4 regions of the Thiopseudomonas acetoxidans genome follow, and region 4 is predicted to be linked to each of the others. Evidence: predicted binding sites of a transcription regulator. Region 4 holds the regulator's gene; each other region holds the start of a gene.
What was found. Region 4 encodes FliA, which starts transcription of late flagellar genes. Its sites were predicted from a motif close to CTAAAGTTTNNNNNNNNNNNGCCGNTAA; they were not measured.
Positions count from the first base shown of each region.

Region 1: a site for FliA is predicted at 1,655-1,682, ahead of QEZ41_RS10290 (methyl-accepting chemotaxis protein). Genes of this name have one in related genera too.
Region 2: a site for FliA is predicted at 3,695-3,722, ahead of QEZ41_RS06420 (flagellar protein MotY). Genes of this name have one in related genera too.
Region 3: a site for FliA is predicted at 6,561-6,588, ahead of QEZ41_RS10270 (methyl-accepting chemotaxis protein). Genes of this name have one in related genera too.

Region 1 is NZ_JAUCDY010000014.1:18,550-26,764, forward strand. It holds gene QEZ41_RS10280 (FecCD family ABC transporter permease) at 1-845, shown strand, start outside; gene QEZ41_RS10285 (ABC transporter ATP-binding protein) at 842-1,603, shown strand; gene QEZ41_RS10290 (methyl-accepting chemotaxis protein) at 1,781-3,556, shown strand; gene QEZ41_RS10295 (CZB domain-containing protein) at 3,465-4,043, shown strand; gene QEZ41_RS10300 (extracellular solute-binding protein) at 4,700-5,710, opposite strand; gene bioB (biotin synthase BioB) at 5,936-6,985, shown strand; gene bioF (8-amino-7-oxononanoate synthase) at 7,155-8,215, shown strand, end outside.
Region 2 is NZ_JAUCDY010000006.1:54,935-63,149, forward strand. It holds gene QEZ41_RS06400 (AAA family ATPase) at 1-514, opposite strand, end outside; gene sbcD (exonuclease subunit SbcD) at 511-1,731, opposite strand; gene rnt (ribonuclease T) at 1,861-2,532, opposite strand; gene pyrC (dihydroorotase) at 2,535-3,575, opposite strand; gene QEZ41_RS06420 (flagellar protein MotY) at 3,754-4,650, shown strand; gene sppA (signal peptide peptidase SppA) at 4,657-5,685, opposite strand; gene QEZ41_RS06430 (HAD-IA family hydrolase) at 5,715-6,371, opposite strand; gene rluC (23S rRNA pseudouridine(955/2504/2580) synthase RluC) at 6,364-7,320, opposite strand; gene rne (ribonuclease E) at 7,981-8,215, shown strand, end outside.
Region 3 is NZ_JAUCDY010000014.1:9,806-18,020, forward strand. It holds gene QEZ41_RS10250 (hybrid sensor histidine kinase/response regulator) at 1-1,783, opposite strand, end outside; gene QEZ41_RS10255 (CheR family methyltransferase) at 1,786-3,273, opposite strand; gene cheB (chemotaxis-specific protein-glutamate methyltransferase CheB) at 3,270-4,310, opposite strand; gene QEZ41_RS10265 (methyl-accepting chemotaxis protein) at 4,324-6,354, opposite strand; gene QEZ41_RS10270 (methyl-accepting chemotaxis protein) at 6,626-8,215, shown strand, end outside.
Region 4 is NZ_JAUCDY010000003.1:230,631-238,845, reverse strand. It holds gene flhA (flagellar biosynthesis protein FlhA) at 213-2,309, shown strand; gene flhF (flagellar biosynthesis GTPase FlhF) at 2,328-3,629, shown strand; gene QEZ41_RS04330 (MinD/ParA family protein) at 3,663-4,478, shown strand; gene QEZ41_RS04325 (RNA polymerase sigma factor FliA) at 4,499-5,230, shown strand; gene QEZ41_RS04320 (chemotaxis response regulator CheY) at 5,298-5,672, shown strand; gene QEZ41_RS04315 (protein phosphatase CheZ) at 5,692-6,477, shown strand; gene QEZ41_RS04310 (chemotaxis protein CheA) at 6,490-8,215, shown strand, end outside.

The sequences.
Region 1 (8,215 bases), on a different contig from region 4:
TAGACACTATCATTTGGCAAGTACGCATTCCGCGCATTTTTGCCGCACTATTGCTGGGCACCAGCTTGGCGGCAGCCGGTGCGGTATTTCAGGCGTTGTTGCGCAACCCTTTGGTCTCGCCCGATATTTTAGGTGTATCCGCCGGCTCTGGCTTAGGCGCCGTTATCGCCATGCTTCTAGGTTTATCCTTATTCTGGTTGCAGGTGCTGGCTTTTCTTGGCGGGTTAGCGGCGGTTTTTTTGGTTTATAGTATTGCCAGTCTATTGCGCCAGCGCGATCCCATATTAATGCTCGTATTAGCCGGTATCGCCATCGGCACTATGCTGGGCGCAGGAATTTCCGTAGTTAAAGTAATTGCCGATCCCTACGATCAACTCCCCGGCATTACCTACTGGTTACTCGGTGGTTTAAACGGTGTGAGCATGGCTGAACTAAGCTGGGCAGCACCGTTAATACTAGCCGCATTAACGCTGGTTTATCTATTGCGCTGGCATATTAATGTGCTCAGCTTTGATGATGAGCAAGCCTCGGCATTGGGCATAAATGTAGCTCAAAGTCGTTGGGTACTGATTGCTGCCGCCACGCTGATGACCGCCTGTGCGGTATCTTTTAGCGGAATTGTTGGTTGGGTCGGCTTACTGGTACCGCATATTGCAAGGCTTTGGGTCGGCCCGAATATGTCGCGCTTACTGCCATTCAGCATTGTGTTGGGCGCAAGTTTTGTCCTACTGACCGATACCCTAGCACGTAGCGTCAGCGAACTAGAGCTTCCGCTGGGCGTGTTGACCGCGTTATTGGGCGGCCCGTTTTTCTTGTTTGTTTTACTGCGCAGTAATCGCCCATGACTATTTTTTTGCGTGCTCAGCAGCTATGCATTGGTTATAAAGGCCAAGCATTAGGCTCAGCCTTTGATATTCAATTAACCGCTGGACAGGTGATTGCGTTACTGGGCCCTAATGGCAGCGGCAAAACCACTTTACTCAAAACCTTACTCGGTTTATTGGCGCCAGTTAGCGGACAAATTCACCTGCTGGATAAAACCCTCAGTGATTGGCCCGCTAAACTCAGGGCACAACACATCGGCTATGTGCCTCAAGCTGTGCAAAGTCACTTTTCTTTTAGCGTTTTCGAGATGGTATTGATGGGTCGCAGCGCCTACCTCTCAGCTTTTAACCAACCCGGTGCCAACGATCAGAGTATTGCACTGGAGTGCTTAGAACAATTACAGATTACACACCTTGCCACGCGCTCATTCGCTGAACTTAGCGGTGGTGAACAGCAACTGGTTATGCTGGCACGCGCCTTGGCACAACAACCGAAAATTTTAATTCTGGATGAACCTACCGCCAGCCTTGATTTTGCTAATCAAATTCTGGTGCTTGAGCATATTAATCAACTCAGAGCACAAGGTTTAGCCATTCTTATTAGTACTCACCAACCGGAACACGCCCTGCAAAGTGCTGATTATTTGGCTTTATTTAAGCAAGGCACTTTAACTAAAACTGGCACCGTTACTGAGCTGGGCACTGCTGACAATATTGCTTGGCTGTATGACTTAAGTGTCGAGCAGGTTGAACAACAGTTATTCCTCCACCCACGCTAGAAAAACTTTGCCGCGCCATCAACCAGCTCAACAGATAAACTTTACTATTGCTTAAAGTTTGGTATTCGCGTGCCGAAGTATTATTGCAGCCTTGCTTGATAGCAATGCGCTACTAGCCATATACTTTACTAATTTTAATTTAATGCCAGACATAATTTAAAGGGATAGATATTATTTATGCTTAATAGACTCAGCATCCGTACACGTACCTTACTCGGTTTTATTTTGGTATTAATTATTGGCATTGGTGCTCTGCTGCCGCAGTTCCTCAATACGCTGGACAAGCAAGCCGCTTACCACGAAAACCTCTATATTGAGAGCTTGCAGGCGGCCGTACAGGAGCAAATTGGGACTCAACGTGCACAAGCACTCAATCTTGCTGCCGCCATTGCCAACCAACCCAGCTTGCAATACTTTTTTGCCCAGCGCGATCGTCAAGCGCTCCTCGAAGAACTTTTGCCAACCTTTAAGTACCTGCAAGAAAACGCGGGCATTGAGCAGATGCAATTTCACTTAGCGCCAGCAACTTCATTTTTGCGGCTGCATGCCCCCGATAAATTCGGTGATGATCTGTCTAGCTTTCGCCGTACTGTAGTGGAAACCAATAATCAGAAAAAAGAGATTTCAGGGCTTGAGTCTGGGGTGGCTGGTTTAGGTATTCGAGGCGTGGTGCCCGTATTCTGGGAAGGTCGACACCTAGGTAGTTTTGAGCTGGGTTTGTCTATGCGCCAAGCGTTCGTCGACACCTTTAAAACTAATCACCATGCTGACATCGGTATTTTGCGTCCCGACGGCAGCAGCTTTAAACCGCTGATTACCACCTGGCAAGGTGACAGCATGTTCAACACCTCTGAACTACAAAGGGTGATGAACGGCGAAACCGTTAGTCAACGTCTGGAATCTGCAGGCAAACAAATTCTAGCCACAGCCAGTCCTTTAAAAGACTTTAGCGGGAACATTATCGGTGCGGTTACTGTGTATACCGATCGCTCTGCCAGTGCTGCGGCTTTTAATGATACCGTGGTAAGCACAATCATCATCGCCCTTGCGGTTTTATTTGCCGGTTTATTAGTGGCCTGGTTTATTGCACGCAGTATTACTAGCCCTGTTATCAGACTCACCGAGGCACTGCGTAATATTGCTGAAGGCGAACAAGACTTACGCCTGCGCCTGCCTGTGGTCGGAGATGATGAGCTCACTCAGGTTGCCAAGCTGTTTAACACCTTTGTTGGTAAAGTTGAGCACACTGTTTTACGCGTACTGGAGCATCTGGGCGAGCTGGGTTCAAGAACTGAATACAGCTTCCGTATGACGGGTGAAGCTTTTGAGGTGTCACAGACCCAGCAAGTTAAAACCCAAGAAGTCTCTGCGGCCATGAACGAGATGTCTGCTACGGCGATGGAAATTGCACAGAACGCAACCAACACCGCCGAAGCCACTGAGCTGGTCGAAACCAGTTCGGTAGAAGGCAGTAAAGCGGTTAATCACGGCAGTCAAGCGATGCTAAGATTGGCAGAAAATGTCATGCAAGCCAGTAGCAGTATTCAAACCCTAGATGAATACAGTAAAAACATTGGTTCGATTCTAGATGTGATTACCGGCATTTCTGAACAAACCAACCTGCTTGCACTTAACGCAGCGATTGAAGCAGCGCGAGCTGGTGAACATGGTCGTGGCTTTGCGGTAGTCGCTGATGAAGTGCGTCAGCTGGCTCAGCGCTCCAAGTCGGCCACCACTGAAATTCACGAAATGATTGTGCAGCTTCAAGAAGGCGTGTCTCAGTCTGTTGCGCTGATGGAGCAAAGCCAAGATCAAGCCACCTCAGTAGCGCAATCTTCAGAGATGATGCAAAGCGCGCTGAATGATCACCTCAGCCATTGCCCGCGTCAGCGATATGAGCGCACAAATTGCCTCGGCAGCGGAAGAGCAAACCAGTGTGGCGGAAGATATTAACCGTAACTTGGTGAGCATTAATGACGGCGCCGTGGTAGCGGTGGATCACTCCTCCAATATCAGTTCTGCCACCAGCGATATGGGCGGCACCATTGGTGAGCTAATGTCTGAAATGCGCGCTTTTAAAGTTGATATTCCGGTGCAGGTTGAGCTAGCGATGGCCAAAAGTGCACACAGCGCTTGGCGTGTTCGCATTAGAAGCTTCCTAGACGGTCGTGCTTCATTAGAACTAAACGAAGCCACCAGCCATAATGATTGCGATTTAGGCGTTTGGTGCCGTAGCAATGGCGCACAATTTGCCGCGATGCCTGCCTTCCAAGAACTACAAAAACCGCATGAGCGTCTGCATAAACTGATTCAGGATATTATTAAAGCCAAGCAACAAGGTAACGAACAAGACGCTGAGCGCATGTACGAGGATGTAGAGCTGTACTCAGAGGAAATCATCGGCTTACTGAACCGTTTAATCAGCGAAGTTAGCCACTAAATTACATAGGCTTGGTCTTTGAACTGGCTGAAGGTCCTATCGCGCAAGAGTTGCGCTCCTACAGTAAAGTGGTCTGGTCTAAGGGTTGGACACAGTTCTGGTTGGTACGGCTCTTGTGGGAGCGCATCTTATGCGCGATTGGGGTTAATCCTAACGCCTAACCATGCAGTGATAGTCCGCATCGCCCAGAAACCTGGCTTCAACAAGCCTTGCCAGCAAACGTTTGCATAAGCTTAGCTTTTGAGCTGGCTGAAGGTCCTATCGCGCAAGAGTTGCGCTCCTACAGTAAAGCGGTCTGGTCTAAGGGCTGGACACAGTTCTGGTTGGTACGGCTCTTGTGGGAGCGCATCTTATGCGCGATCGGGGGTTAATCCTAACGTCTAACCATGAAGTGATAGTCCGCATCGCCCAGAAACTTGGCTTCAACAAGCCTTGCCAGCAAACGTTTGCATAAGCTTAGCTTTTGAGCTGGCAGAAGGTCCTATCGCGCAAGAGTTGCGCTCCTACAGTAAAGCGGTCTGGTCTAAGGGCTGGACACTGTTCTGGTTGGTACGGCTCTTGTGGGACTTGACTTGCAGGGAACCAAAATTAGGCTGTGGCAGTGAATTTAAATTTGCACACAGCCTAATCTCAGTGTTCATTACTTAATTTACTGCTTAACGCCAGCCAGCACGATCCATCAAGCGTATTGCTTCAGCTTGGCGCTTACCGGCAACCTCAACTGGGATGCTGTCTGCTTTAAACTCGCCCCAAGCCGCTACCACTGGATCAATCTCGGCTGCTGGGCTGGCAGGAAACTCCATATTGGCGCTTGCAAAGAAATGCTGTGCTTGCGCGCCGGTCATCCATTCGAGCAGTTTTTTCGCTGCTGCTGCATTGGGTGCGTTTTTGGTAATTCCAGCACCAGAAAGATTCACGTGAACACCACGATCTTGCTGGTTAGGCCAGAAAATTTTTACTTTCAAGTCAGTCTGCTCTTGGCTCAAACGGCCGTAATAATAGGTATTCACCACGCCCACATCGCACTGACCAGCATCAATCGCCTTCAGCAAAGCGGTATCATCAGAGAACGGTTCGGTCGCTAAGTTACCCACCCAAGCACGTACCAATTGCTCAGTTTTCTCTGCGCCATGAGTTTCAATAAAGGTGGCAGTCAGTGATTGGTTGTACACTTTTTTACTGGTACGCAAGCACAAACGGCCTTTCCACTTTTCATCAGCCAATGCTTCATAGGTGCTCAATTCATCTGGGTTTACACGCTCAGTAGAGTAAACAATAGTACGCGCACGCAGGGATAAACCTGTCCAGCTATCGGTGCTGGAACGGTATTGGCTGGGAATATTCGCCTTGATTACGTCTGAGCTATAAGGCTGCAAAATACCCATTTGCTCAGCCTGCCATAAGTTGCCCGCATCCACAGTAATCAGCATATCGGCTGGTGTATTCGCACCTTCTGCTTTTAAGCGCGCCATCAGCGGTGCTTCTTTATCGGTGATGTATTTGATTTGCACACCGGTTTCGGCAGTGTATTGATCAAAAACAGGCTTGATCAGGCTTTCTATTCGGGATGAATAAACAACAATCTCATCACTGGCAAAAGCCTGACCTGATACTGCAGCTGCAGTGGCTAGAGTGATAGCGGTAAGAAGGGGAGTGCGAATTTGCATAGCAACCTCGGGGGTTAGGTGAGTGATGTTGAAGCGCTTAGAGTACGGTAGTGTGTTTACGCATGAGCACTTATCAAAAAACATCTAAATGATAGTCAATCGCATTTGATAACACAATACGTTATCAACAAATATATCAACTAAATTGTAAACCGTCACAATTCATATAGTTGACAGATGCATGCATATGCCTGAAAATTTCGCGTCAACCTCAAGGATGCCGCTATGTTTACAATTCGCCACGACTGGACACTCGATGAGGTCCTTACTTTACTGCAACAACCCTTTAACGACCTGCTTTTTCAGGCGCAACAAGCGCACCGACAACACTTTGATGCCAATCGCGTACAGGTTTCTACGCTGCTGTCGATTAAAACAGGTGCGTGCCCTGAGGACTGCAAATATTGCCCGCAATCAGGTCATTACAATACCGAGCTGGAAAAGGAAAAACTCCTTGAGGTGCAGCAAGTACTGCATGAAGCACAACAAGCAAAAATGCAGGGTGCCACGCGTTTTTGTATGGGCGCTGCATGGAAACATCCCAGCAAAAAAGAAATGCCTTACGTGCTGGAAATGATTAAAGGCGTCAGAGCATTAGGGCTGGAAACCTGCATGACACTGGGTAAGCTCGATGAGCAACAAACCAAAGAACTAGCTGATGCTGGGCTGGATTATTACAACCACAACCTAGACACCTCGCCTGAGTTTTATAACCAGATTATTACGACGCGCAGCTATGCAGATCGCCTGCAAACGCTCAATTATGTGCGCGAGTCAGGTATGAAAATCTGCTCCGGCGGAATCCTAGGCATGGGCGAGTCATTGGCCGACCGCGCCAAACTGCTGATTGAGCTGGCTAATTTGCCGGAACACCCGGAAAGCGTGCCTATTAATATGCTGGTTAAAGTGCCGGGCACACCCTTGGCCGATGCTGAAGATATTGATCCTTTCGATTTTATCCGCATGCTGGCCGTGGCGCGGATTATGTTGCCAAAAAGCCATGTGCGCCTGTCCGCTGGGCGTGAGCAAATGAACGAGCAGATGCAAGCACTTGCCTTTTTAGCCGGTGCGAACTCTATTTTTTATGGCGACAAGCTGTTGACTACAGGTAACCCACAGGCTGAGCGTGATCGCGACCTGTTTGCCCGTTTAGGTATTCAGCCTGAGCAGCGCCACGACCACAGCGACGAGTCGCATGCCGCGACAATTGAGCAGTACGTACTAGAACAACGCACCTCCAACCTATTCTACAACGCGGCCGAGCAAAGAGCATGACCACAGGTTTTTTAGCGCCATCCTGCTGGGTTTCCTGCAGGAGCGCAAAAAATTTGTGGGAGCGCATCTTATGCGCGATTACAGCCCGAAACCGGCATCTGATGAGCCTGCCCACACACTCGCATCGTCCAGATGCTGGGCTCCAATAGAATTTCGCCCCTTATAAGCTATGAAAAGCCTCAACCTTAAAGAACGCCTGGCGCAGCAACAAGCGGCACAGCTTTATCGCCGACCGGTATGCCTTGAAAGCCCTCAGGGCGTACAGATTCGCATCCAAGGGCGCGAATATCTGTCTTTTGCCAGCAACGACTACCTTGGTTTAGCCAATCACCCTGACGTAGTCGCTGCTCTGCAACAAGGGGCAGCAACTTGGGGTGTAGGCGGTGGTGCAGCGCACTTGGTCACCGGCCATCTTTTGCCCCACCAGCAACTAGAAGAAGCGCTGGCACACTGGACTGGTCGTGAGCGCGCTTTGCTATTTAGCAGCGGTTATCAAGCTAACTTGGCCGTGATCTCTGCCCTGCTTGGCAGTGGCGATACTCTACTGCATGACCGCCTTAATCACGCTTCATTGTTAGATGCAGGCCGTTTATCAGGGGCGCGTTTTTCACGCTACTTGCATAATGACATGGACAGCCTTAGTACTCGTTTAAGCCGTGCACGCGGCAACACTCTGATTGCTACCGATGGCGTATTCAGTATGGATGGCGATCTAGCGCCTTTACCTGATATTTGCCGCCTCGCGCAACAACAGGACGCTTGGGTCATGGTCGATGATGCTCATGGCTTAGGCGTGCTCGGCAAAACCGGCGCTGGCTCATTGGAGCTCTTTAATCTATCCAGCCAAGAGGTTCCCGTACTCATGGGTACGCTAGGTAAAGCCTTGGGTACCAGCGGTGCGTTTATTGCCGGCAGCCACGAATTAATTGAGGCACTGATACAGTTTGCGCGCCCGTATATTTACAGTACCAGCAGCTCACCGGCTTTGGCTTGTGCCACCCTGGAGAGTCTGCGCATCGTGCAAAAAGAACACTGGCGACGCCAACATCTGCAGCAATTAATTGCACTGTTTCGCCAAGGTGCGCAGACACTGGGACTACAGCTGATGCCCAGTACAACAGCAATTCAACCGATACTCATTGGTGACAGCGCACAAGCCATGCGGCTTGCACAACAATTACAAGAACATGACCTGTGGATTACCGCAATTCGCCCGCCCACTGTGCCCAA
Region 2 (8,215 bases), on a different contig from region 4:
GTAGGTCAGCGCGATCGTTGGCGTTGGCTTCTAAAAAGGCTGCAAAGCCACCTTGAGCCAGCATCATTGATTGGGTGAAGCGTAGAAAATCCAAGCCGGTTAGGCGTTCCACCTCTTTAGGTTTTTCGCTGAGTTTGTCGGTGATAATACGACCGTCTAAGTGTGCAAGCTCAGTTCGAGCGGCTTGCAACGCGCCATCCGCTTTATCGCGGGCGCGGCGTTGACTCCAAAAAGCACGGTAGCCTTCATCTTTCACGGCAAACTCAACTTCCACTAAGCACTCGCTGGTGTGCCGCGTCATTAGCTCGTTGCTGGTTTGTGAGATGGCGTTCATGCGTGGTGTACGGCTGTACAGCGCTAAACAAATGGCATCGAGCAGGGTGGTTTTGCCGGCGCCGGTTGGTCCGGTAATGGCAAATAAGCTGCTGCCATTAAAAGGCTCTTGCGTAAAGTCGATCTTCCATTCGCCTTTTAATGCATTGATGTTTTTAAGACGAATACTAAGTATTTTCATGCATCAGTCTCCTGTAGCGACTCCAGCACCTGTGCATGAAGACCTTGTAACACGCTGATTTCCTCCTCAGTGAGCTGTTCATTGTGCAGACGCTTAGTAAACACCTCATCGGGCGTTAACTCAGACAAAGCTTCGCCGGAGTCGCGGGTTAAGCCGGCGACCTGGTCTCCGCGATCTCGGCGCACGCGTAACACCTCAACGGGCAAGTCGCTACATAGGGCGTTGACACGCTCATTCAGGTCAGCGTAGTAATCATCCACACACACGCGAATTTCTAACCAGGTTACGACATTTCGATCCAGCTGCTTAGCCAGTTCAGCAAGCCGTAGCTCTAACTCGGCGAGACTGCCGGACAAAGAGATAAGGGGTTGAAAGCATGGGATATTGAGTTCGCTTACCGCCTGTAAGCCATCTGCATTCAGGTCAACACGCAGCAGTTGTTTTTGCTGCGGGGCTTCGTCAAAACTCAAGGGGATAGGTGAGCCGCTGTAGCGTATATGATCAAGCTTTGCTACTTTTTGTGAGCTATGAATATGGCCCAGTGCCAGATAATCAAAGGCAGGGAAGGCATCGGTTGGGAAGGCACTCAAATTGCCCACATAAATTTTGCGTACGGAATCAGTCAGACTTACGCCTAGGGTGGTTAAGTGTCCAGTGCCAACAATAGGCAGGTTCGCTCCCATCTGTTTACGTAATGCCTGAGCACGACTAAACAGCTGTGCATAGTGATCCGCAATGGCTTGTTGTAAATCACGCTGTTTGTCATCGGCGCTTTGACCAGCTTGGCTGCGCTGCACGTCACGCGGGCGCAGATAAGGAACGGCGCAAAGAATTGCGGCTGCTTCGCCATCACGCCGTTTGAGTAGCAAAAGCTGTTCCTCTGGGTTGTCAGCGGCACTGGAAATCACGTGGGTGTTAAGTTGTGCCAACAGGTTTTTGCTTTCATTGAGCATCGCCACAGAGTCGTGGTTGCCCGCAAGAATCACTAACTGGCAGCCGGTAGCCTGCATTTGCAAAATAAAGTTGTTGTATTGCTCACGTGCGTAGCTGGGTGGGGTGCCTGTGTCGAAAATGTCACCGGCAATAATCAACGCATCGGCTTGCTGTTCAACCACTGTTTGCACCAGCCAATCACACCACGCGCGATGCTCAGCCTGACGGGTTTTACCCATAAAGTGCTGACCAAGATGCCAATCGGAGGTATGCAAAATACGCATGGTGGTTGAGTCCTTGTTCTGTGTGTCCGTCATAAAAATGCCCGTTATTTCCCACGCTGCCGAAGACAGGTTTAAAAGTAACGGGCAGGACAGATGTTGCTGGCGCTGAGTCTGTGTTGGGCGATGGTTTTAGAAATCGTCCCAGCCACCCATTTCTTTCCAGCGGTTGACAATACCGCAGAATAAATCGGCCGTCTTTTCAGTATCGTAGCGCGCGTTATGGGCTTCGTTATTATCAAAATCAATACCGGCGGCTTCACAGGCTTTGGAGAGCACGGTTTGTCCGTAAGCTAGCCCTGCTAAGGTGGCGGTATCGAAGCTTGAAAACGGGTGAAAGGGGTTGCGTTTAATGCCACAGCGTTCGGCCGCCGCTTGAACAAAGCCTAGGTCAAAATGGCTGTTGTGCCCCACTAAGATAGCGCGTTTACAGCCTGCAGCTTTCATGGACTTGCGTACACTGCGGAAAATTTCCGTCAGGGCGTGTTCTTCTGAAACCGCCATGCGCAGTGGGTGATCCAGCTTGATACCGGTAAAATCGAGCGCTGCTTGTTCTATATTGGCACCAACAAAGGGTTCTACGCGGAAGAAGTGGCTATGTTCTGCGTAAAGCTGGCCATCTTCGTCCATATTGGGAATGACAGCCGCAATTTCCAGCAGTGCATCGGTGGCACAGTTAAAGCCGCCCGTTTCCACGTCTATAACAACGGGCAGGTAGCCACGGAAACGGCGTGCGAGTTGAGTTTTTAGCGGGCTTTTGTTGTTCGGGATTTCATCAAGCTCTTCTGGGTAATTATCACTCATGTTTAAGCCTCCACTAAGCGCCAGTTAAGGGTTTCGCCAGCGCAAAGTGGTATGACGGGGTGTTCACCAAAAGGCAGTTGGGACGGTACTTGCCAAGGCTCGCGCACCAAAGTGATGCTGTCTTGATTGCGGGGTAAGTCGTAGAAGTCAGGGCCAAAATGGCTGGCAAAGGCTTCGAGTTTGTCGAGCGCATTGCGCTGCTCAAAGGCTTGCGCATACAGCTCAATAGCAGCAAATGCACTGTAGCAGCCGGCACAACCGCAGGCGTTTTCTTTAGCATGCTGAGCATGGGGTGCTGAGTCCGTACCAAGAAAGAATTTAGGGTTGCCGCTGGTGGCTGCATCGAGCAAGGCTTCTTGATGTGTGTTGCGTTTTAAAATGGGCAAGCAATAAAAGTGCGGCTTAATCCCACCAACCAGCATGTGGTTACGGTTAAATAACAAGTGGTGCGCCGTGATAGTGGCGGCAACCTTATCGGAGGCTGCAAGAACAAACTTAGTGGCATCGGCAGTGGTGATGTGCTCAAGCACGACTTTAAGGTTGGGAAAGCGGGCAATCAAACCAATCAACTGCTCGTCAATAAAACGTTTTTCTCGATCAAAAATATCCACCTCGTTGTGAGTTACCTCACCGTGCACCAGTAAAGGCATGCCCACTTCGCTCATGGCTTCTAGGGCTGGATATATGTGTTCTAAAGCGGTGACGCCAGAGTCCGAGTTAGTTGTCGCACCGGCTGGATAAAGCTTGGCGGCATAGATAAAACCGCTGCCTTTAGCTTGGTGAATGATTTGCGCTGTAGTTTGATCGGTTAGGTACAGGGTCATCAGCGGAATAAAGTTGCTATGCTGAGGGCGGGCATTGAGAATGCGTTCTTGATAGCTTTTCGCTGCCGCTGTATCACGCACTGGGGGAACCAGATTTGGCATAATAATTGCCCTGCTAAATACCCGAGCAACATCAGGGACAGTATTTTGTAGGGCAGCGTTATCGCGTAAATGAATATGCCAGTCGTCAGGGCGTAATAGAGTGAGGCGATCAGTCATAAGAATGTGTAATCCATAAGCTAAAAGAGTGGTAGTGGCTGAGATTTTGCTCAGAGGCTACCTTGATAAGCACAGATCCTACCGTAAAAGAAACACTAGCGGAACAGTTGCCACTGTTACTCAAGTATTCAGGTGGGTGGTCGATAGAATAACTATTGTAAATATAGGTTTTAATGATATGTGCTTTAAACGCTTACTCTCCATTGTGTTTGTTGTAACGCCCGCACTGGCACAGGCGATTACTTTTCAGACACGCATAGAAGATGTGCAGTGGCAGGTAGAGGGCGATCGTTTTGAATGTCGCCTTACTCAGCCGATTAAAGATTTTGGTGGTGGACTCTTTGTGCGCCGTGCGGGAGAAAAAGCGATTTTTCGGATTCAGGCGCAGGAAGCGTGGTTAAGCCGTGGCAATGCCCAGCTGTATGCCGCTGCTGCACCTTGGCAGCCGGCCGCCAGTGATTTGCAGCTTGGTACTGTCGCTGTGACTAGAGACGAACGTGCGCTTGAGTCTAACCAAACTCAGGCTGGGCGTTTACTTTCGGGCTTATTGGAGGGGCGCTCTCCGGTAGTGCGCCACAGAACCGTGCAGGGCGAACCCTTAGAAGTACGGGTTTTGCCTACTAATTTTGCGCAGGCCTATGACGACTATTTAAAGTGCACAGCCAATCTTCTGCCGGTTAATTATGATCAGATTAAGCAAAGCATTGTTCGTTTTGACAGCGGTTATGAGTTAAGCGAACAAACGCGCAAGCATTTGGATGTGCTGCTGGAATATATGGCAGAAGATAAAACGGTTAACCGAGTTTTGCTCGATGGACACTCGGACAGCAGCGGTGATCGTTTGTTAAACCGTGATGTATCACGGCGTAGAGCACTGGCTGTGCAAGCCTATTTGATGGCTAAGGGAATACCAGAAGAAGACTTTGTCATACGCTTCCATGGCGAACGCTACCCGCTCAAACCTAATACGAATGCGGCCAACCGCGCTGAGAATAGACGGGTCAGCATTCGTTTAGAGCGCATAGATGAAGAGACTAGGGCGTTGATGGAAAAGATAGGCGCAAACTCCGAATAACTCGATTTACCGAATTGCCGGAGCTTGTTGTAATCCTAGCCATATAGCTAGACGTTCTGCCACACTCGCACCAAAACGTTTTGCAAAACGATCAAAAGGCGAGTCTTGGATGCTGAAGTCTTGAATGTTGTCTACGCCAATCACTTCGCGCGCAACCAAGCTGCTGTTACCCAGCGCATCAACTAAACCCATCTTTAACGCTTGTTCTCCGGTCCAGATTAGGCCGGAAAACAGCTCTGGATGTGCGTCAAATTTCAAACGCTCACCGCGCCCTTGTTTCACGCTATTAATAAACTGCTCATGCGTCGTATTTAATACGGTTTTCCAAAATTCAGTTTCTTCAGCTTTTTGTGGTTGGAAGGGATCCAGAAAAGCTTTGTGCTCGCCGGATGTATATACACGACGCTCGATGCCAAGCATTTCCAGCGTACCGACAAAACCAAAGCTGGCAGCGGTAACACCGATAGAACCCACAAGGCTTGCCTTATCGGCATAGATTTCGTCGGCAGCGCTGGCAATATAGTAAGCACCGGAAGCACCTAGATCGCTAATCACGGCATAGACTTTGATGTGTGGGTACAGTTGACGCAGGCGTTGAATTTCATCGTAAATATAACCCGACTGCACCGGACTGCCACCTGGGCTATTAATGCGCAGAATAATTCCTTTGGTGTCACTGTCTTGGAACGCATGGCGCAGCGCGCTGACTATCTTGTCGGCACTGGCTTCTTCACCATCGGCAATCATACCGCGCACTTCAATAAGAGCTGTGTGACTGGTGCCGGGTGACTTTTTATCCATGGTTAGGCTTGGCGAAAACAAAAAAATCGCGCCAAACAAATACAAAAACGTCAGTGATTTGAAAAAAATACCCCATCGACGTGAGCGTTTTTGTTCTTGCACGCTGGCTAAAACGGCTTTTTCTAGCAGCTTCCACGTTTTTGTATCGGTGCTGTCTTGCGGCGCTTGCTGTTTTTGCGCGCTGGATTGTTCTTTCCAGTTATCAGAATTTTCTTCTTTCCATTGATCGGACATGCTGTTGTTCCTGTGTGTATCTCTTAAGTCTACTTGGATAGCCAGTGTGCTAATTCATCGAAATGATCAATAGCCAAAACGGGCTGCTCTGCGAGTAAAATATTTAATGGTTGCGCACCATAACTGACCGCGACACCAGCGATCTGTGCGTTATTCGCCATTTGTAAGTCGAAGGGTGAATCGCCGACCATGATGGCTTGCTCAGGTGTTTTCTGGCAGTGCTGTAATATCTGCTGCAACATTAAGGGGTTCGGTTTGCCTTTGGTTTCATCAGCGCAGCGCGTGATATGGAAAAAGTCTTCTAGCTGATGACCGCGCAAAATAAGGTCTAAGCCACGTCGGCTTTTTCCAGTAGCGACTGCCAATTGATAGCCCGCTGCTTTAAAATCGTCCAGCGCATCACGCACACCGGGATAAAAAGGCGAGGGTTGCTGTTCCAAAAAGAAATAATGTTTGGCATAGGCTTGGCGGAAAATTTCCCGTAGCGGTTCATCATTAACCTCTGGATACAGCACATCAAAGGCTTCCAGTAAGGACAAACCGATAATGGCGTGAATTTCATCAGTGCTACGCGGTGGGATTTGGCAGTGTTGTGCTGCAACTTGCATGGCTTCAACAATACGCGGTAAGGATTTTACTAACGTGCCGTCCCAATCAAAGATTAGGAGGCGGATATTTTTATTCACTCAAAGACTCCAAAACGTGCTGCCAGCTTTCATCGGGTTCAGCGTGCAGCTCTAATGCTTGCCCATCACTGAGCTTAAGCTTAAGAAAATGCGCGTGCAAAAACAGGCGTTTGCCGCCCAGTTCGCGGATGGCTTTAGAAAACTCTTCATCACCATACTTGCTGTCACCAGCGATTGGGTGACCGGCATACAGAGCGTGTACGCGAATTTGGTGGGTGCGTCCGGTAATAGGGTTGGCTTGTACCAGCGTGGCGAAATCAGCAAAACGGCGGATAACTTTAAACTCAGTTAATGAGTCTTTACCGGCTTGATTGACTTCAACCATGCGCTCACCGGAGCGCAAGTTGCTGCGCATCAGTGGAGCATCGACACGTTTACGACTCGCCGGCCAGCGTCCGGAGACGAGAGCCAGATAGCCTTTATCAATGGTGCCGTTACGCAAGGCTTCATGCAGGTGACGTAATTGGCTACGTTTTTTCGCCAACATCAGCAAACCCGATGTATCCCTGTCGAGACGGTGTATCAATTCAAGCTCGCTGCATTGTGGACGTAATTGGCGGAAGGCTTCGATAATGCCGAAATTTAAGCCGCTGCCGCCATGTACGGCAATGCCGGCGGGTTTGTTCACCACCAGCAAGCTGTTGTCTTCATAAACAATAGCCGCTTCAAGGCGTGCTAATAAACCTTGGGCAATTTGGGCGGGAGCGTTAGGTTCACTGACGCGTACGGGTGGAATACGCAAAACATCACCAGCACATAAACGATAATCAGGTTTTATGCGGCCCTTATTCACCCGCACTTCACCTTTGCGTAAAATGCGGTAGATGAGCGTTTTGGGTACGCCTTTTAAACGGGTCAGCAAAAAATTATCTATTCGTTGCCCAGCGTAACTGGCTTCGATCTCGATAAGCTGTACTTTTGTAGGAAGATCTGGGGTGGTCTTAGTCATGTTGCATAGCATAACAATTTTATAGCAATTGAAGCAGCCCCCAGATGCTGTTATATTCAGCAAGCTAACTTAAGTAAGTAGTCGGAACTGTAAGTGAGCTCTTAGTGGGTTGTTAGCACAGACGCAGCGACGTGCAGAACCAAGTATATTGATTGTAGAGGTTCTGTGTTGCTAAACACCGGTTGTAACACCCCCCGTAATCACACTAGAGCTTGTTAATGAAGGTGCATAATCTAACTTAAATATCAGCGTCCTGAACCGCAGTTTAGCTTGAGTAACAGGCTGCTCAATTTAAAATTTAATGAAATTGGCCTGAAAAATAATCCGCAAACGCTGTTAAAGCGTTTGTTTTTGATAAACCCGCTCATGGAAAGCCGAGCGGCACCCGAGTTTTCATAGGTATTGTGAAGGGTGGAGATGCACAATCACTGAACAGCGTAGCTCGAACAAGAGCTTAGATGCCAAAGCGTCCGCGTTTATATTGATTCCTCCTCCTGATTTTAACCAGCGCCTGCGCTGAACAAATGGATACGCTGTCGCAGCACCAGATTATCTGCTGTTTGCTAGACACGGTTAGCTACCCGCTGACTGCGCGAACCCCGCACAACCAATGAGGTCGTGTGCCAATTGCTTTCCGTGACTACGGAAACTTGGTAAACAATGAAAAGAATGCTAATTAACGCAACTCAGCCCGAAGAGTTGCGTGTTGCTTTGGTGGATGGTCAACGTTTGTTTGATCTAGACATCGAGTCGGGCGCTCGTGAGCAAAAAAAATCCAACATCTACAAAGGACGTATCACTCGGATTGAGCCTAGTTTAGAAGCCGCTTTTGTTGACTTCGGCTCAGAACGTCATGGCTTTTTGCCCCTCAAAGAAATCTCCCGCGAATACTTTA
Region 3 (8,215 bases), on a different contig from region 4:
AATGCTGTTGAGTGATTGATTTGATGCTGTTGTCTGCGGTTTTTTGATGTTTTTTGCGCGCCAGCTCCAGCAAGCGAGGAACATGTATCAGGCTAACCAGCTGCTGATAGCCGTGATTGACCATGCCTGAAACTAGCGGATTATGTGCCAAGTGCTCGGGCAGGGTATTAATAATCAAGTCGTGTTCATCCACCAGCCTATCTATTACCAAGGCTATTTTTTCATGCTGCACGCGCACCACCAGCAGTAATAGGTTTTTGCTTATTTGGCCCGGCGTATTGGTTAAGTTTGGCAAGCCAATAAGCTGGTGTAACTCAAAAATAGGCACAAACTCGTTACGCAGCACAAACACATTACGGTCAGCAACCTCCAGTATTTGCTCTGGCGTTATACGGGTAAGCTCAACAACATATTGCGCACTAAAACCAAGCATATGACCAGCAGTCTCAACCAGCAGCACACGCAACATGGCCAGCGATAAAGGCAAGCGTAAAGTAAAGCTGGTGCCTTTACCTTCTTGGCTACGCACCTCAATCAGTCCTTGTAAATCATCGACTACTTTGCGTTTAACTACATCTAAGCCAACACCGCGCCCTGATATTTCGGTAATCATGCTGGCGGTGGTAAAGCCTGGCAGAAACACTTGGTTAAAAAGCTCTTGTTCGCCCATATTGGCGATTTCATCGGCGGATAACTGCTGCTTGGCCAGCTTTTGACGAATTTTTTCTAAACTTAAGCCTGCACCGTCATCAGACAGCTCGATGACTACCCAACCACCGTCTTGCCACGCAGAGAGCTTGAGCAAACCGGCTGCGGGTTTGCCTTGGTCTAAACGCGTCTGCGGTTCTTCAATTCCATGATCCATCGCATTGCGCAATAAATGCACCAGCGGCTCGGATAGCTGTTCAATAATGCTGCGATCCAGCTCAATGTGCTCGCCGCTAATCTGTGAGCTCACCTGCTTACCCAGCATGCGCCCTACTTCACGTATATGTTTGGCTGCTGGCTCAAACACTTGCTTGAGTGGCAACATGCGCAGACCCATCGCTTGATCATGCAAGCTGTAGATCAAAGCCTCTTGACTGCCCACGATTTCTTTGAGGTTGTTAAATAACGAATCAAATCGCTGTTTACTGAGCACCGCATCTTGCGCTGATTCCCAGCTTAGTTTGAGTGCTTGAGCATCGCGCACCAGTTCGCGCAACCCTGCATGACTGGCCGTTACTTCGGAAATAAGCTTGCTGAGGCTTTCTAAGCTCTCTAAGCGCAAACGTACGCTGTCTGAACTGGCTAATGCTGGTTGCGGCTTACTTGTTTGTGCTGCCGCCACTTCATTAGCCATGCTGACCGGCTGGGCTAGGGGTTGAGCGGTTGTAGGTGCGGATTTTTCACCCGCAGCAAGTGCCAGCAAAGCATCACAAAGTGCCTGCGGTGCGGACGGTAAGCTATTGGGGTCTTGCGAGCTGGCAAGCTGTTCCACCATGTCGCTAAGACTATCTACCGCCTGATAAATCCCGTCCACAATCGGCTGAGTTACTGTTATTTTCTGATCACGCAAAGCACTTAGTAACTCTTCTAAGCTATGTGCTGTATCTGCAATGGATTGCAGCTTGAGCATGCGTGACGAGCCTTTGACGGTATGTGCAGATCGAAACAGACTGTTAATCAACTCCGCATCGCACTGGCCCTGCTCTAAGTTCTTAACGCCCTCGCCCAGATAGCCTAATAAATCACGGGCTTCATCAATAAAACGATTAAGAAACTTTGTTATATCTAACACCATGCCTAGGCCCCACTCACATTATGCCCTGGTTGTTGTTTAGCATTGAGCAAGTAACGCTCTGCAAGAAACAACACATCCTTCACCGGCAACGCCAAGGGCAACCACTCAGAGCCCGAATGTGCTGTGATGTTGTGCGATAAAATACGCCGCACCGTCTGAAACGCTTGTTGCGCTGCCGTACTATCTTGCAGATGTTTAAGCGCATCGGCTAGTTGATAGTGTGCCAGCCAACTTTCTGGGTTGGCATAACAGGCTTTTTTAAAGCTCTGCACGGCCAGCTCTAACTCAGACTGCCATTTATGACATAAACCCTGCGCTATCAGCGCATCAACACACCAAGGTCTAAGCTCCAACGCTTGCTCGATTAATTTTTGCGCCTGGTTAAAGTCTTTTTGGTTCAACGCAATCCAGCCTTTCATCAAGATGGCCGGCGCATTATCCGGCTCTTGCTGAGTAATTTTTTCCAGCCTAACTAATGCCTGCGGATACTGGGCGCTGTCATGTAGCATTTCTACAACCTGCTCCACAGTGACATGATTCGTCACCGTCTGCAGCTTGGGTTGATGCTGCGCAGTGCTGTGCATACTGGCCGCTTTAGTTGGGCTTAAACCGTCTGCTGTTGGTGCGGTATTTTTTGGCTGCTCGACTTGAATATCGAGCGGTCGCTGATAATTTGCTTGCTGGAGTAACTCGGCTCCCTGCACAAAATAGTATTGGCCTTGTTCTTCAATCAAGTCGAAGATATCAAAATCATTACCTAGGGTTTCTGAACTGCCCAAAAGTAAAATCGCATTGGGTTGCATCAGTTTTTGCAACTTATGCTGAATAGCTTTACGCGTATCCAAGTTAAAATAAATCGAGACATTGCGAAAAAAAACCACGTCATAGTAGTTATCTTCTGCTGGATAGTGTTCTGCTTTTAGGTTAAAGGGGAAAAAGCGTACGGCTTGACGGATCTCGGGGTTAAGTTGATAGCCTTGCGGTGTTGCCTGAAAGTATTTTTTTCGCAAGTCTTCGCCCAATGCACGAAAAGAAAAGGCTGAGTACACCCCCACTCTGGCTTTGTTGAGGATGTGCTCATCCAAATCCCCTGCATCAATCTGCACCTGGCTAAGCATATGTTTGCCCCAGGTTTCTTGAATAGCCATGGCTAGGCTGTAGGGTTCTTCACCGGATGAGCAGCCAACGCTGAGAATACGTACTGTTCTGTTTTGCGCCAATTTTTGTAGCCGGGGTAATAATGTTTGCACAAACAGCTTGATTTGCGCTGGTTCGCGATAAAAGTATGTCTCGTTCACCGTCAGCTGATTAACGAGTTCTGTTAACTTGGCAGGACTGCCCTTTATTTTTTCAAAATAACTGACCAGACCTAAGCCAAGGCTTTCGCTGTTTTTAATCACTTCCTTATGCAAACGCTGTTCAGCTATACCATTAAATTCGAGCCCCGAGTATTGCTCAACAAGGTGTTTAAACGGCTGAAACTGGCTCATCTTGCACCTGATACAAGTTGGTTGAGCTTGTGGGGTATTTTATCCAGCGCAATAATTTCATCGATACAGCCTAGGCTTATGGCTTCAAAATTCATACCAAAAATAACCGAGCTGGCTTCGTCTTGCGCCAGAGTTATACCGCCACTTTGCTTGATTTTTTGCATGCCGCTGGCACCATCACGCCCCATACCTGTCATGATCAAGGCGATGGCGTGGCGGCCAAAATGCTGCGCTACCGAATCAAAAAGATAATTACAGCAAGGCCGATAAATATCCTGTTCTTGGCGTGGCAAGAGTTTAATTCTGTGGCTGGCATCGACCGTCATATGCTGCTCTGAGGGCGACAAGTAAACTTGCTTCGCTTCGATACGCTCGCCATGCACGGCAACTTTAATCGGCAAGCTGCTAAAGCCAGATAGCCACTGCACCATGCCATCCACAAAGCCATCGCTCATGTGCTGGCTAATTAGAACAGGCGCTTGTAGGTTGGCGTCAAGATTCGCTAACAAATAGGATAACGCCTGCGGCCCGCCAGTGGAGCAAGCAATGGCAACCACCTGTGTGAAACTCTGCGGCGCAGCGTCTGTGTCTTGGGGAGCCTCGTATAACTCAGGCATATAGGTCTTGCGGCGCATGCGGGTAATCACAGGCACACCTGCTAAGAGTCGTACTTTATGAGCAAACTCAGTGGTGTCGTGCTGGGTAAAGCGTGGCTTTTTTATCACTTCCAGCGCACCTAAGCTCAACGCTTCATAGGCTTTTTGCGCATCATCTTCACCGCTGACTACCAAAATAGGTACGGCTTTGCGGTGCATAATTTGATCAATGACCTCGGCACCACTCATGACCGGCATTTCTAAGTCCATGCACACAACGTCGGGCTTTAACTGCTCAACCATCGCTACTGCTTGCTGGCCATTATGTGCTTCGCCCACCACGCTAATATCATCGGTGGCATGCAAAATTTCGCGCAAAAAATCCCGTGATATTTGACTATCATCGACAAGCAGTACACGTATAGGTGGTTTATTGTGCATGCGTTTGCCTCATCTATGGCTGCTCACTGAGGTTCTTTTTGGCTGGTGTTTGGGTCAGAGTAAATTCATTCACCAACGCATTCAGCGTATTGGCCATGCTCAGCAATTCCTCGCTGATGTCGGTAATATTTCTAACTGACTCAGCATTATTAGTACTCGCATTGGCAATATCACGCAAGGCGATAACCACTTGGCTACTGGCTGTTTTTTGCTGCTTAGTAGAGAGCGAGATTTGCTGCGCCGCATTACTGGTACGACTAGCCGCCAGTACCAAATCGTTTAATTCGCCAGCGGTGCTGGCACTCACATCCATGCCGGCCTGTACAGAGTTGACTGCTTTTTCTGAGGTAATCACTAGACGGCTAATGGAACCTTGAATCGTTTGAATACGGTCCTCAATACTGCGCGTTGACTCACTAACACTGTCGGCTAAGCGACGAATTTCACCAGCTACTACCGAGAAACGCTTACCCGACTCGCCCGCACTAGAGGCCTCCAGTGCCGCGTTAAAAGCAATCAGCTTGGTCTGTCCGGCCAGCGTATTAATTAAGTCCATGACCTTGCTAATTTCTTTAGACTGATTACCTAGGTCCAAAATATCCTGCAAGCTTTGCTCGTAGTCTGCATGTATCGCCGCCATGCGCTGCTGCAAGTCTTGCATGGCTTGCGCGCCTCTCTGACTACTCGATAGCGTGTCGTTTGCCACATCAACCACTGACTGTGAATGGTCGGCAATCTGTGTGGACGAGGCAGATAACTCCTCCATAGTTGAGGTGATTTCTGCAACCGATGACGACATTTGCTCAATCGCTGCCGCCATGGATTGGCTAACCTGCTCATGCACATCGGTATTTTTATGCACTAAACCCGCGGTGTAGGCCAGTTGGCTAGCTGAATTATTTAAACGATCGGAAGACGCTAATATTTCTTCTATAGCGCCGGACATGCGCTCAAGCAGTTTGTTAACCTCAGCAGCTAAACTACCAATCTCTGCTCGATCATTAATTTCAATACGTGTGGACAAATCCAAACTCTTAGTAATCGCACTTAACTGCGCCTGCACAAATCGCAACGGACGCGTCAATCTGCTTGATAGGGGATAAATCAAAAACATCGCGCCAATTAAGAGCAAAATACTAATGCCGATAGCCGTCATGGTTTGCTGTTGAATCGGCTGGGTTAACTGGCTTTTAGGCAGTTCTAAAATCAAAAAACGCTTGAGGCTGTCGACCCACACACTGGAGACAAAGTAGCTTTCGTCTTGTAGCTGCTGCTCAAACACGGACTGTTCAGCTTTATTAAGCAGCTGCGTGAAGTTGCTGTTTTTTTTCAGCTCATTAAGAATCGAACCAGCCGCACTAACCTCAATACCGCCTTCTTGTGTGACCAATGAAACAAAACCTTTCTCACCCACACGATATTGACTGATTAATTCAGACAGCGCCTTCATATCCAAGGCCACACCGGCCACCAAAATAGGCCCACCCTGCTCGTTTAGTTTTTTGCTGCGGTAGTTAATAAATAATTTTAGCTGCGCACCGCTAAACTCATTGGTATCTAAATGCAGCTCGTATTCGGCTTGCGAGTTTACAAAAGCAAAATACCATGCGTCATCTGGGTTATCTTTGCGAATACGACGCTGCGCCACCTTATCACCGGAAAACTGGTAATAGTTGTTGTCCCAAGCAGTATCAACCGCTAGAAACATGGTTTCCACGTCTAAAGCCTGTTGCACACTGTGCATTTTTTGCATCAGGGCAGCGTCTTTTTCAGCAGAGTCCGCTTGCTCTAACCATGCATGCAAGCCCGCATCATTCACCAACACTCGTGAAGTTTGCAGGCTGGGCTCTAGCTGCAAACTGACTTCGGCAGCCAGCTTTTCGAGCTGATTGGGTATTTCAACGCGGGTTAAGTTTTCAATGCGTGTATTAATGTAAAACTGGGCCTGAAAAATAATGGATAGTAGGGTTACCAACACCATAAAAACGCCAAAAACCACAGACAGTCGTAGCGCTAGCGGTAAGCGCTGCCAGAAGTTACCCATATTCAATGCCTTTATTTTTAATTTGATTTGCCGTCAGGTATAGACTGCTTGCTGAATTATAGAATAGCGTTAAAACCATGCACTTAGCAGGATCAGCAACCGGTTTTTATTGAAAAACAGCTGCGCATACACATCTTATTACTCCAACTTTGTTTTATGTACCCCTACTGATCGCGCAGTATATCAATTTTTAAAATATCTTTATCTTTAAGTTCATTAGCAAGCTGTCGATACTGTATATTACTGTTCAATTCTATTTTTGGCCTATTGTATGAAAATCAATCTTCCTGTAGTGGATAAAGAAATCTCCTTCGCACAAGACGCACAGCTTATTTCGACTACCGACCTAAAGGGCACTATTACTTTTGTAAACGATGCCTTTGTCGATGTTTCGGGCTTTTCTCGAGAAGAATTGATCGGGCAAAGCCATAATATAGTTCGCCACCCTGACATGCCCCCCGCTGCTTTTAAAGATCTTTGGGAGACCATTAAGTCTGGTCAATCCTGGAAGGGTATGGTGAAAAACCGTTGTAAAGACGGACGCTACTACTGGGTTGATGCCTTTGTATCGCCAATTTCAAAAGACGGGCAAACTGTTGGTTATCAGTCTGTGCGCACCTTACCGACGCACGAGTGTAAAAAGCGTGCACAGACTCTGTTTCAACAGTGGAGTAAAGCCGATAAGAAAGCTGGGGTTAGCTTTAAAAGCGGCCTTTCTATTGCCAGCCTATTAAACCTTGCAGTGTTAGTCCCCGCCATTGTTAGCGTATGTCTGCTGGCGTACTTATTTAATTGGCAAGCGGCTGCAGTAGCTGCCTCAGGGTTTACTGCCAGCGTTATAGGCACTGCTTGGGTGGGCAGTCTTATTAAAAACATGGTTAACTGCGCGAAAAATATCGCCCACAACCCAGCCATGAGCTACATCTATACCGGCATGAGAAACGATCTTGGTCTAGTGCTGTATGCATTACAGGTACGCACCTCTGAGCTACGTGCCGTTGTATCGCGACTCGAAAATACTGGACTGTATTTAGTGCGCGTTAAAGACAGCAGCGTAAGTAACTTACAGCGCTCAAAACAAGCCATCGCCAGTCAGGGCAAGATTGTTGCCGATGTGGTAATGGCTATGGAGCAGCTGGTCGCCAGCCAAGTGGATATCAGTCAATCCTCATCGCAAATGGCACAGGGTTCAGGTGAATCACAACGCATCATGCAAGCTGGACAGCAGTCCATTAGCCGTTTAATGGACTCTATCAGCAGCCTGTCTAGTGAACTGGAAAATATTAAAGCTCAAGTCCATGCCACCGCAGAGCGCAGTGTTAACATCGGCACTGTGCTGGATGTGATTACCACGGTTGCCGAGCAAACTAACCTGCTTGCACTTAATGCGGCTATTGAAGCTGCACGCGCTGGTGACGCTGGACGCGGTTTTGCGGTAGTAGCCGATGAAGTGCGTAAATTGGCTCAGCGCACCAATGAATCTGCAGCTGAAATCCAAACCATTATTGCCGATCTGCAAGCTGACACAACCGAGTCGGCACAAGCAATCGAGCTGGGGGTTCAGCGCTCTGAGCAAACCATCGAGATCGCCAGCGAAGTGGATCAAGAGCTGGGGCAAGTGGTAGAGCAGGTACGCCACATTAGTCAACTGGCACTGGCCATTGACGGCTCGATTCAAACTCAGTCCGCCTTAAGTGAGCAAACCAGGCAACGTATGCAGGAGCTGAGTCAAAGCGCTGAGCACGCAATAGCCGCAGGAGATGAGGTCGCCGCCGACAGCGACAAGTTAGGCTGGCACATCAACAACCTGAACATGTTGGCTAGGCATTTCTTGTCAGTCACGGTACGTAACAGCCAAAAA
Region 4 (8,215 bases):
CGCTAAGATAATGCAATAAAATAACGACTCCTTAGTAAAGCCCAACTACGTGGATAGCGCAGTTGGGCTTTTTGTTGTGTAGACAAAGTGTTCTTGGCTCAATATTTGCATTAACTCAAGAGTATCCTGTAAAGCATTGTTTTTTTGACGTTATTATTTTTTAGAGTTCGGCGGAGAAATATAGAGTGAATCGCTCACAAGTATATTCAGGCATGCGTACCGGGATGGGCATCCTCAAGCAGGGCAATCTAGGTGTGCCCATCTTACTGCTAGTCATCTTGGGTATGATGACTTTGCCTGTCCCGCCGTTTTTGCTCGACGTATTTTTTACTTTCAACATTGCGCTCTCCATTGTCGTGCTGTTGGTGGGTGTATATGCCATGCGCCCGTTGGACTTTGCCGCCTTTCCAACCATTTTGTTAGTCGCAACCCTCATGCGCTTAGCGCTTAACGTAGCTTCAACCCGCGTGGTTTTGCTGCACGGTCATGACGGCGGTGATGCCGCTGGTAAGGTAATTCAAGCGTTTGGTGACGTGGTTGTTGGTGGTAACTATGTTGTTGGTGCGGTTGTTTTTGCCATCTTAATGATTATTAACTTTGTTGTAGTGACTAAGGGTGCGGGCCGTATTTCTGAGGTGAGTGCACGTTTCACCTTGGATGCCATGCCCGGTAAGCAGATGGCGATTGATGCCGACCTGAACTCAGGCTTGATTGATCAGGAGGAGGCCAAGTTGCGTCGTTCTGAAGTGGCGCAAGAGGCGGACTTTTACGGTTCGATGGATGGTGCTAGTAAGTTTGTGCGCGGTGATGCTATCGCTGGACTGTTAATTCTGTTTATTAACCTGCTGGGTGGTATTACTGTCGGTATAGCGCAGCACTCCTTGAGTTTTGCTGAGGCAGGTAAGGTCTATGCGCTGTTAACCATTGGTGACGGTTTAGTGGCACAGGTTCCGAGCCTGTTGCTGTCAACAGCGGCGGCGGTCATGGTTACTCGCGTAACAACCTCTGAAGATATGGGAGACCAGATTAATCGCCAGATGTTTACTTCGCCTAAAGCTCTGGCAGTTGCTGCTGCGATCCTGTTTGTCATGGGCTCCATACCAGGCATGCCGCATGTGTCATTTTTAAGCTTGGCTGTTTTGGCGGGTGTCGGCGCCTACATAATTTGGCGCAAGCAGAAAAATAAAGACTTGGCTGTAGTGGAGCAAGAGCAGCGCAAGGCCGATCAGTTGCCAGCCACGGTTTCACCTGAACATCGCGAGTTGGGTTGGGATGATGTAACGCCCGTGGACATGGTGGGTTTGGAGGTAGGGTATCGCCTCATTCCTTTGGTGGATCGTAATCAGGGTGGCCAACTGCTAGCACGCATTAAAGGTGTGCGTAAAAAACTGTCGCAAGACTTAGGTTTTTTGATGCCTTCAGTGCATATCCGTGACAATTTAGATCTAGCACCTAACGCATACCGCTTGACCCTGATGGGTGTGACTGTAGCTGAGGCGGAAGTGTATCCTGACCGTGATCTAGCCATCAACCCGGGGCAGGTATTTGGTACTGTCAACGGTGTTGCCACTACGGATCCTGCATTTGGCTTGGAAGCAGTGTGGATTGAAGCGAATCAGCGCGATCAGGCGCAATCCTTAGGCTATACAGTGGTAGACGCCAGTACAGTGGTGGCGACCCATCTAAACCAGATTCTTAACAATCATGCGCACGAGCTTATTGGTCACGAAGAAGTGCAGCAATTGATGCAGGTGCTGGCTAAGAGTTCGCCTAAGCTGGCTGAAGAGCTGGTTCCGGGCATTATTTCCCTATCGACACTATTGAAAATTTTGCAGACCTTGCTGCAGGAGCAGGTACCAGTGCGCGATATTCGTACCATTGCTGAAGCCATCGCTAATGCCGCAGGTAAGAGTCAAGATCCCGCCGCCATGGTGGCTGCTGTGCGCGTCGCTTTATCGCGTGCAATAGTGCAAAGCATTGTGGGGCTTGACTCTGAGATGCCAGTTATCACTCTTGAGCCAAAGTTGGAACAGATATTGCTTAATAGTTTACAGCAGGCTGGTCAGGGTTCTGAGAACGGTATTTTGTTAGAACCTGGCATGGCTGAAAAATTACAACACTCTCTAGTTGAGGCGGCGCAGAGACAAGAAATGTTAGGACAGCCAGTGATTTTACTGGTCGCAGGACAAATAAGAGCCATGATGTCACGTTTTGCTCGAATGACTGTTCCTAACATGCATGTGCTGGCTTACCAAGAGATACCAGATAATAAGCAGGTCACCATTGTGGCGACCGTGGGACAAGGATAAGAGGGCGGACTTATGGCTATGCAAGTCAAACGTTTTTTTGCCGCTGATATGCGTCAGGCGATGAATCGAGTAAAAGAAGAACTGGGTGCAGATGCTTCCATTTTGTCGACGCGCAAAGTAGCGGGAGGCATTGAGCTGACTGCCGCCCTTGATTATAACCTACAATCACTTCCAGCTCGGGCTAATCCAGCCCTAGAGGCAGAGCTGCGCAAGACCAAAGAGCATATTATGCAGGCGCAAGCATCGATGAGCTTGCGTGAAGAGGTTGCTGGCACAAAGCGCGATCGTCAACTATTCGATAAGGTAATGGCGCACTCTACAGCGATTCACCAGCCTGCTGTAGCTCAGTACTCGTCAGCCAGCCAGCCTTCAGTCGATCAGCAAGAGCTTGCACAGATGCGTTCTGAGTTGCTGGGCTTGCGTGAGCTGCTAGAAATGCAACTGGGTACAATTGCTTGGGGTTCAGTGCAGCATCAGCAACCCAAACAAGCAGAGTTGTGGAAGCGTCTACAGAAAATGGGTTTGCCGGCCGAGCTGGTTGGCAACCTGATGCAAAAAGTGGCGAGTGAAACCGATCAGCGCCAAGCATGGCGCATGGTGTTGGCGCATTTAGCCCATGAACTGGATACCCCAGCTAAGGATCCTTTGCAGCACGGTGGTGTCATTGCACTGGTCGGTCCTGCGGGAATGGGTAAGACCACTACGCTGGCGAAACTGGCGGCGCGTTATGTGCTTGAGCATGGTGCGCAAAATGTCGCTATCGTCAGCATGGACAGTTTCCGTATTGGCGCACAAGAACAGCTGAAAACTTTAGGCCGCATCTTAAATGTATCAGTAAGCCATGTAGAAGTGGGTCAATCCCTTGAGCAGGCACTGCATCCTTTGCAGAAAAAGCGTCTGGTTTTGATTGATACAGCAGGTTTGCCAGCACAAGATCCCATGTTGGCTATGCAGCTAGATAGTTTGGCAGCTCGAGGTGTTCAGGCGAAAAATTACTTGGTGTTGGCCGCAACCAGTCAAGCACAAGTGCTTAAAGCAGCGTGGCACGCTTACAAGCGCTGTGGCTTAGCAGGCTGCATTATAACGAAGTTGGATGAAGCCGTAAGTATGGGGGAGGCTCTTGGCATGGCTATTTGCCATAACCTTGCAGTAGCTTATACTACTGATGGCCCTAGGATTCCTGATGATATTCAGGCTTCGCGTAGCCATCAGTTAGTGAGTCGAGCTGTACGCATGCAAAACCCAGACGATCCGGGTGAGCAAGAAATGGCTGCAATGTATGCAACTTCTTATCAAGCAGCGGCTAGACAAGTCGGCTAAGCGGCACTAACTGAGATACAAGGTATTAAATAAATGACAAACAAACATTCTGTTCAAGTAGTGGCGGTTACTGGCGGCAAAGGCGGGGTGGGTAAAACCAACGTTTCGGTTAATCTATCCTTAGCTCTGGCTGATCTAGGGCGTCGTGTAGTGTTGTTGGATGCGGACTTTGGTTTGGCCAACGTGGACGTTTTATTGGGTCTTAATCCACAACGTACGTTGGCTGAAGTAATGGATGGTAAGTGCGATTTGCGTGATGTTTTGCTGCCTGGACCTGGTGGAATAAGAATTGTACCCGCTTCATCAGGTACTAAAAGTATGGTTGAAATGACGCCGCTACAGCATGCGGGTCTTATCCAAGCCTTTAGCGATATCGGCGATAGCATTGATATGTTGGTGATAGATACGGCAGCTGGAATTGGTGACTCAGTTACCAGCTTCGTGCGAGCAGCACAAGAAGTGATACTGGTGGTATGTGACGAGCCAACTTCTATTACCGATGCTTACGCGCTGATTAAACTACTCAGCCGTGATCATGGCATGACCCGTTTTCGTGTTTTGGCTAACATGGCACATAGCCCGCAAGAAGGCCGCAGCATCTATGCCAAGCTGGTAAATGTTACCGAACGATTCTTAGATGATGTTACACTGCAATACTTGGGTGCAATTCCCTATGATGAGACTGTACGCAAGGCAGCGCAAAGGCAGAAAGCCGTTTACCAAGCTTTCCCGCGGTCCAAGTGCGCTCTAGCTTACAAGTCAATAGCAGAGAAAGTAGATGGTTGGCCTTTGCCTGCTACACCGCGAGGGCATTTGGAGTTTTTTGTGGACCGTTTAGTGAGCCAATAATAAGGACGGGAATAATTGCAATGACAGTAGCCAAAGGTTTGCAAATGTATGCCACAGCGCAAGCTAGGGATGAACAAACATTGCTGGTTGAACAGCATGCTCCTTTGGTTAAGCGAATTGCTTACCACATGCTGGCCAGACTCCCAGCAAGCGTTCAAGTTGATGATCTGATTCAAGCAGGAATGATAGGTTTATTAGAAGCGGCCAAAAAATACGATTCTAGTAAGGGTGCAAGTTTTGAAACATTTGTTGGAATACGTATCCGCGGAGCGATGCTAGACGAGATGCGCAAAGGTGATTGGGTGCCTCGTTCTGTACATAGAAATACACGCATGGTGAGTGAAGCCGTAAGAAAAGTTGAGTCGCGTACAGGTAAAGACGCTCAAGACAAAGAGGTTGCGGCCGAATTAGATATGAGTCTAGAAGAGTATCACGCGATCTTGGCGGATACACAGGGCAGTAGATTATTTAGCTTCGATGGTTTGCAAGAAGATGGAGCACAGCCAGATTTACAAGTAAGTCATCGGGGGCCAGGTCGAGAAATTGAACAAGAAAAATTTAAACAAGCGCTGGCTCAAGCAATAGAAGGTCTGCCGGAACGTGAGCAATTAGTGCTTTCTTTGTATTACAGCGAAGAGTTGAATTTAAAAGAAATTGGGGTGGTGCTCGGGATTAGTGAATCACGAGTGAGCCAATTACACAGCCAGTGTGCAGCACGTCTTAGAGCGCGACTAGCAGAGTGGCATAGTTGAGATAATGCAAATATGGTTTTTGTTGTGTTCAGTATAGAGCTCTTTGGAGGTTGCCTTGGATAAAAACATGAAAATCCTCATTGTTGATGACTTTTCAACAATGCGCCGGATCATCAAGAACCTCTTGCGTGACCTAGGGTTTACCAATACAGCTGAAGCAGATGATGGTGCTACAGCACTACCCATGCTCCACAGCGGGGGATTTGATTTTTTGGTCACTGACTGGAATATGCCAATCATGTCGGGACTTGATCTTTTAAAGGCCGTACGTGCCGATGATAAGCTCAAGCATCTCCCCGTGTTGATGGTTACTGCTGAGGCTAAGCGCGATCAAATCATCGAAGCGGCTCAGGCTGGGGTAAATGGCTATGTAGTTAAACCCTTTACTGCGCAAGCACTGAAAGACAAAATCGAGAAGATTTTTGAGCGAGTTAATGGTTGATACGGTTAATGGAGCAACCATGACGGTAGATAAGTGTGCGGTAACTCAATTACAACAAGCGGTTCAACAAAATGCCGATGATTTGCAAGCGAGTCTTGCCGAGCAAAACTGGGAAGAGGCGGTGCGAGTTATTGGTAAAATTAACTTGGTGCGTGATCGGGCACTTTATGATGAGGTGGCCAAGTTAACCCGCGAATTACACGGTGCCTTGCTGGATCTGCAAGTTGATCCAAGCAGTCCTCATGCGGAAGAAATGTCGCAGATTACCGATGCGAATGAACGATTGAAGTATGTCGTCAAAATGACAGAAAAAGCAGCCAATGACACTATTGACTTGGTTGAGAAGAGCGCGCCATTTGCGAACTATATTAGCTACGAAGCACAAAGTTTGACGGTTGATTGGCGACGCTTTATGCAGCGCGACATGTCGGCGGCAGAGTTTAGGGAACTAGCCAAGCGGGTAGAAACATACTTAGAGCGCGGCTTGCATGATAGCGATGAGTTATCAAGTAACTTGAATGAGATTTTATTGGCGCAGTCCTTCCAAGACCTTACTGGGCAGGTCATCAAGCGAGTTTCTACGCTAATAACAGATATGGAAGAGAGCTTGCTGAAGCTGGTTGTTATGGCAAGCACTGTTGATCGCGTTGCCGGTATTGAACATTCACCCGAAGATTTAAGAAAAGCTATAGATAAACATAAAGCTATGATTATGGGTGAAGGTCCGCAAATACGTGCCGATAATGACGATGTAGTAGCTGATCAGGTTGATGTGGATGATTTGCTATCAAGTTTGGGACTTTAGGGGGCAAAATAAATGAGCTTTGAAGCCGATGAAGAGATCCTCCAAGACTTTCTCGTAGAAGCAGGTGAAATTCTAGAGCTGTTATCAGAACAACTGGTTGAACTAGAAAGCAGCCCTGATGACATGAATCTACTGAATGCTATCTTCCGTGGATTTCATACCGTAAAGGGTGGTGCGGGTTTTTTACAGTTAACCGAATTGGTTGATTGTTGCCATATTGCCGAAAACGTCTTCGATATTTTACGTAAAGGCGAACGCACGGTAACTCCAGAACTGATGGATGTGGTTCTACAGGCTCTAGATAGCGTTATTAGCATGTTTAATGAAGTGCGTGAAGGAGTTCAATTAACCCCAGCGCCGCCAGAGCTGTTAGCTGAATTAGCTCTATTAGCTGAGCCTGAGGGTGCAGCCGTTGAGGACAGCGTGGTTGCAGCACCTGAACAAGAGTACAGCGAAGATGATGCTGACGCAGAGTTTCAGCAAATGCTCGAAGCAGCTGGTCAGGAGGCTGATACTACTGTTCAAAATAATGACATTATAACGGACGATGAATTTGAAGCTTTACTCGATGAGTTGCAGGGGCCAGCAGCTACTAAGGCAGCGTCCAGCTCAGATGAAATAACGGATGATGAATTCGAGGATTTATTAGATCAGCTACATGGCTCAGGAAAGTTTCAAGTTGAAGCACCGGTAACCTCTAAGCCAGATCAGACACAGGCTGATACACCCGCAACGGTAGCGTCCGATAATATCAGTGATGACGAATTTGAGAATTTACTTGATCAGTTGCACGGCAAAGGCAAGTTTGACGTTGCGGTAACAAACACTGAGTCGGTCGAAGTTAAAGCCGCACCGGCTGACAAAACAACTCCCAAAAAAGCAGCGCCTTTGTCTGCCAAACCTGCCAAAGAAGCCGCTGCACCTGCCAATAAAGCGCCAGTCGCTCAACGCGTTGCTGCGGCTGAAGAAACAACAGTACGTGTTGATACCGCAAGACTCGATGACATTATGAATATGGTCGGCGAGCTAGTGTTGGTGCGTAACCGTTTGGTTCGCCTGGGTGTCGAAAGTGGCGATGAAGATATGGGTAAAGCAGTGGCTAACTTGGATGTGGTCACAGGTGATCTACAAACAGCGGTCATGAAAACCCGCATGCAACCCATCAAAAAAGTATTTGGCCGTTTCCCGCGCTTGGTACGTGACATGGCGCGCAGCCTCAAAAAAGATATCAGACTTGAGCTGATTGGTGAAGAAACTGACTTAGACAAAAACCTTGTTGAAGCACTGGCAGACCCACTGGTGCACTTGGTACGTAACTCTGTGGATCATGGTATTGAGATGCCTGATGAGCGCGAAGCAGCAGGTAAAAACCGTGAAGGTAAGGTTGTTCTTTCTGCGGCGCAGGAAGGGGACCATATCCTGTTGATGATTACTGATGACGGTAAAGGCATGGATGCTGACATTCTGCGCGCTAAAGCAGTAGAAAAGGGTATGTATGATAAAGACGCTGCTGATCGTTTAACTGAGTTTGAATGTTATAACCTGATTTTTGCACCTGGCTTCTCCACCAAGACTGAAATTTCAGACGTGTCTGGCCGCGGTGTGGGCATGGATGTGGTGAACACCAAAATAAACCAGCTTAACGGCAGCGTTAACGTGTATTCAAAGCTGGGAGAAGGCTCACAGGTTGTTATTAAGGTCCCTTTAACCCTTGCGATTATGCCTACGCTCATGGTGA